2 regions of the Shinella sp. HY16 genome follow, and region 2 is predicted to be linked to the other one. Evidence: riboswitches for the same ligand, from Rfam matches in the RefSeq annotation. Region 2 holds a riboswitch; the other holds the start of a gene.

Region 1 (2,457 bases), 3.4 Mb from region 2:
CCAAGACGGCGCGGCTGCCGGAGCCGCCCGCCGGGGCATGACCGAAGCCGGGATCGAAGAAGCCGGCATAATGGACGCGGAATTCGCCGACGAGCGGATCGAAGGGGGTCATTTCGGCGGCATAGAGCGGCGGGACGTGAACGGCCTCGCGGGAGACGAGGATATAGAACTCGTCGGGATCGAGGATCAGTTCGTTGCGGCCGCGGCTGAACAGCGGCTCCCAGAAATCGAAGATGTCATGCTGGTTCTTGCGGTCGACATCGACGACGGACGTGTGGTGCTTGCCGCGATAGCCGATGAGCCCGTCCGGGCCGGTGCCCTTGAGGTCGATGGAAAGCGCGATGCCGCCGCCGGAGACGTTCGGCGTCTCGCTGGCGACAAGCGTGTCCGTGCCGTGGAGGGCGAGCAGCTCGCTTTCACCGAGCAGGGCATTGCCCTTGCGAAAGCGTACCTGCGACAGACGCGAACCGCGACGCACGACGATGGGGAAGGTGCGTGGTGAGATCTCGAGATAGAGCGGGCCGGAATAGCCGGCTGGAATCTTGTCGAATTCCTGCGCGCGATCGGTGATGACGCGGGTGAAGATGTCGAGGCGGCCGGTGGAGCTCTTCGGATTGGCGGAAGCCGCCAGTTCCGCCGGCAGGTCGAGGCTTTCCATCAGCGGCACGATATAGACGCAACCCGTCTCCAGCACCGCGCCGTCGGTGAGGTCGATGACGTGCAGCTGCAGCCGGTCGAGCTTGTCGGCAACGAGGTGGGACGGCCCCGGCAGGAAACTCGCCCGGACGCGAAAAGCCCTTGCGCCGAGCCGCAGGTCGAGACTTGCAGGCTGGATCTGGTCGTCATCCAGCGCAGCCTCGCTCTTCAGCCGGCCACTTTCGAACAAGCCGCGAATGGCGCTGTCCGCCAGAATGCCCGTGCTGCGCGTTGCAGAACCACTCATCGTCATACCGTCCCGTCACAGCAGCGGGCCAGATGCTCCGGCCGCCTGCTTTTCGTATCGTTTCTTCCGAAAGCCGATGCCCACGTTTCGGAACAATACCCGGAAGGCCCGCACAAAACCAAATGCCGCCAATTGACGCAAGCGCGGGGGCGCAGTATTAGCAGATTATCCCGTGGTGATTTGGCCGGCCGGCTTGCAGCCACGTAAAACAAGTAGCTAAAAAGGCCGGGTTCGAAACCGGCCTGCTTTTGCGGCCGGTTTTTTTGTTTGAAGGCGACGATCACATGAGCAAGTCTTGGCGCCCGGCCACCCAACTCGTTCACGGCGGAACCACCCGCTCCCAGCACGGTGAAACCGCAGAAGCAATCTTCCTCACGCAAGGCTTCGTCTACGACACCTCGGCGGCGGCCGAAGCCCGCTTCAAGGGCGAAACCGACGGTTTCATCTACGCCCGCTACGGCAGCCCGACCAACGACATGTTCGAAAAGCGCATGTGCATGCTGGAAGGTGCCGAAGATGCGCGCGCCACCGCGTCAGGCATGGCCGCGGTTACCGCCGCAATCCTCTGCCAGCTCAAGGCCGGTGACCATATCGTGGCCGCCCGTGCGCTCTTCGGCTCCTGCCGCTGGGTGGTCGAGACGCTCGCGCCGAAATACGGCATCGAATGCACGCTGGTCGACGGCCGCGACCTTTCCAACTGGGAAAAGGCCATCCAGAAGAACACCAAGGTGTTCTTCCTCGAAAGCCCGACCAACCCGACGCTCGAAGTGATCGACATTGCGGGCGTCGCCAAACTCGCCAACCAGATCGGCGCCAAGGTCGTGGTCGACAACGTCTTTGCGACACCGCTCTTCCAGAAGCCGCTGGAGCTCGGCGCGCATGTCGTCGTCTATTCGGCCACCAAGCATATCGACGGCCAGGGCCGCTGCCTTGGCGGCGTGGTGCTTTCGGACAAGCAGTGGATCGACGAGAACCTGCACGACTACTTCCGCCACACGGGCCCGGCCATGTCGCCGTTCAATGCCTGGACGCTTCTGAAGGGCATCGAAACGCTGCCGCTTCGCGTCAAGCAGCAAACCGAGAATGCGAGCCGCATCGCGGACTTCCTCGCCGACCAGAGCCAGGTCGCCCGCGTGATCTATCCGGGCCGCAGGGACCATCCGCAGGCCGACATCATCGCCAAGCAGATGACGGGCGGCTCGACGCTCGTCTGCTTCGAGTTGAAGGGCGGCAAGGACGCGGCCTTCGCACTGCAGGACGCGCTGGAGGTCGTAAAGATCTCCAACAATCTTGGCGACGCCAAGAGCCTCATCACCCATCCGGCGACGACGACGCACAAGAACCTCACCGACGAGGCGCGCGCCGAGCTCGGCATTTCGGCCGGCACGGTGCGCCTTTCGGCGGGTATCGAGGACAGCGAAGACCTGCTCGAGGATTTCGCGCGGGCACTTTCCAGGGTCAAGGCCTGAGCCCTTCGCCAGAGCGATGGACAAATACGGAAGCACCGGCCGAGG
Region 2 (2,457 bases):
TCGACCGCACCGTAACCTCGACCATCGCGCCGGCCGACCCGGAAAACCCGGATGGCCGCTGGATCGAATATGCCGGCGGCTATTCCGACATGATGGCGCAGCGTCGCGGCGCAATCGAGGAGAAACGCAAGGCGGAAAAGGCCGAGAAGGCGAGGGCCGCCGAGACGTCATCCGCCGCGGCCCCGGCGGAAAGCAAGGGTAAGGCAAAGCTCTCTTACAAGCAGAAATTCGCCCTCGAGAACCTGCCGAAGGAAATGGAGAAGGCGGAGAAGGAGATCGCCGCGCGCGAGGCGAAGATGGCCGACCCGGCCCTCTTCACCAAGGATCCCGCCACCTTCAACAAGCTGGCGGCGGAGATGGAGAAGCTGCGCCATTCGCTGACGGCGATGGAAGAGGAATGGCTGGAGCTGGAGATGCTGCGCGAGGAGCTGGAGGGCTAGGAAACCTTGAAATCAGGGATGTCGGCGCCGTGTTCCATCCGAAACAGCGCCGCGTCCGGGCCTATGAGACAGTCTGATCACTGGATGAGAGGAGTTCATCCTGTAACCCGAAAGAGATCAGGAGAGTCCCATGCGCAAGTTCATCATCTCGGCCGTCGTCGCCGTCGTCGCAGCCGTTTCCTTCGCCGCCCCGTCCGAGGCCGGTTACTATGGCTACGGCCACAAGAGCTACGGCTGGAAGAGCTATGGCCACGGCCACCACGGCTACAGGAAGCACTATCGCGTCAAGCGCCACTATGGCCACTATGGCCATCGCTGGGGCGGCGACTGGGGCGGCAAAGTCTACTACAAGAAGCGCTACTACAGCTACTACTGAGCTGCCCGACTTCTCTCAAGCAGCAAGGCCTGGATGCCAGCCGCATCCGGGCCTTGCCCGTTTCCGGGCATGGATTGATTCGTGGCGCAAGGAGCGCTATTTAAACGCCTCGTGGTGATTTGGCCGGCCGGCTTGCAGCCACGTTAAACAAGTCGCTAAAGGGCCGCGCGAGGAAAAACCTTCCGTGGGCCGGTTGCGACACTGTTGCGGCCGGTTTTTGTTTTTCGATCGAGTGACACATGCCCATCAAGATTCCCGATACGCTCCCCGCCTTCGAAACCCTCGTTCACGAGGGCGTGCGGGTGATGACCGAGACGGTGGCGATCCGGCAGGATATCCGCCCCTTGCAGATCGGGCTTCTCAATCTCATGCCGAACAAGATCAAGACGGAAGTGCAGATGGCGCGCCTCGTCGGCGCCTCGCCGCTGCAGGTCGAGCTGTCGCTGGTGCGCGTCGGCGGCCACCGGGCGAAGAACACGTCGGAAGAACACCTGCTTGCCTTCTACGACACGTGGGAAGAGGTGCGGCATCGCAAGTTCGACGGTTTCATCATCACCGGCGCGCCGATCGAGCTGCTGGATTATGAGGACGTCACCTATTGGGACGAGATGAAGCAGATCCTCGACTGGACGAAGACCAATGTCCACTCGACGCTGAATGTCTGCTGGGGCGCCATGGCGGCGATCTACCATTTCCACGGCGTGCCGAAGCACACGCTGGAGGAAAAGGCCTTCGGCGTCTACCGTCATCACAATCGCAAGCCTTCCTCGGTCTATCTCAACGGCTTCTCCGATAATTTCGAGGTGCCGGTCTCGCGCTGGACGGAGATCCGCATCGAGGATATCCGGGCGGTGCCGGAGCTCGACATCCTGCTTGATTCCGACGAGACGGGTGTCTGCCTCGTGCGGGAGCAGGCTGGAAACCGCCTCTACATCTTCAACCATGTGGAATATGATTCCACCTCGCTCGCCGACGAATATTTCCGCGATGTCTCGGCCGGTGTGCCGATCAAGCTGCCGAAGAACTATTTCCCGCACAACGATCCGTCGTTGCCGCCGCAGAACCGCTGGCGCGGCCATGCACATCTGCTCTTCGGCAACTGGATCAATGAAATCTACCAGACCACGTCCTATGACCTGGAAAAGATCGGAACAGGAGCCTGACCCATGAGCGGTGTCGTCATTCGCCCATTGCACAAGGATGATGAAGGCGAATGGCGGCGCCTGTGGACCGCCTATCTCGCATTCTACGAGACGGTGCTGCCGGAAGAGATCTACGCTTCCACCTTTGCCCGGCTGACGGGCGAGGGGGCGGAGGGCGAATATCGCGGCCTCCTCGCCACGCTCGACGGCAAGCCCGTGGGCCTTGCGCATTACCTGTTCCACCGCTCCTGCTGGACGGTCGGCAATGTCTGCTACCTGCAGGACCTTTTCGCCGATCCTGGCGTGCGCGGCTCCGGCATCGGCCGGGCGCTGATCGAGGGCGTCTATGCCAAGGCGAGGGAAGCAGGCTCGCCCGAGGTCTACTGGATGACGCAGGAGTTCAATGCGACGGCGCGCCAGCTCTATGATCGCATCGCCGACAAGACACCCTTCATCATCTACCAGAAGTCCTTCTGAGCAGGGTGACAGAAAAGTCATA

Evidence for each region. Region 2 has a riboswitch for S-adenosylmethionine ahead of metA (homoserine O-acetyltransferase MetA). Riboswitches for the same ligand answer to the same signal wherever they lie in the genome.
Region 1: another riboswitch for S-adenosylmethionine. It lies ahead of K0P03_RS00565 (O-succinylhomoserine sulfhydrylase); the one in region 2 lies ahead of metA (homoserine O-acetyltransferase MetA).

The regions. Positions count from the first base shown of each region.
Region 1 is NZ_JAHYXL010000001.1:116,664-119,120, reverse strand. Features, by position in the region: gene K0P03_RS00570 (2'-deoxycytidine 5'-triphosphate deaminase) at 1-943, opposite strand, end outside; SAM riboswitch at 1,106-1,184, shown strand; gene K0P03_RS00565 (O-succinylhomoserine sulfhydrylase) at 1,228-2,412, shown strand.
Region 2 is NZ_JAHYXL010000001.1:3,498,355-3,500,811, reverse strand. Features, by position in the region: gene K0P03_RS17290 (ABC-F family ATP-binding cassette domain-containing protein) at 1-440, shown strand, start outside; gene K0P03_RS17285 (hypothetical protein) at 571-816, shown strand; SAM riboswitch at 918-995, shown strand; gene metA (homoserine O-acetyltransferase MetA) at 1,056-1,979, shown strand; gene K0P03_RS17275 (GNAT family N-acetyltransferase) at 1,983-2,435, shown strand.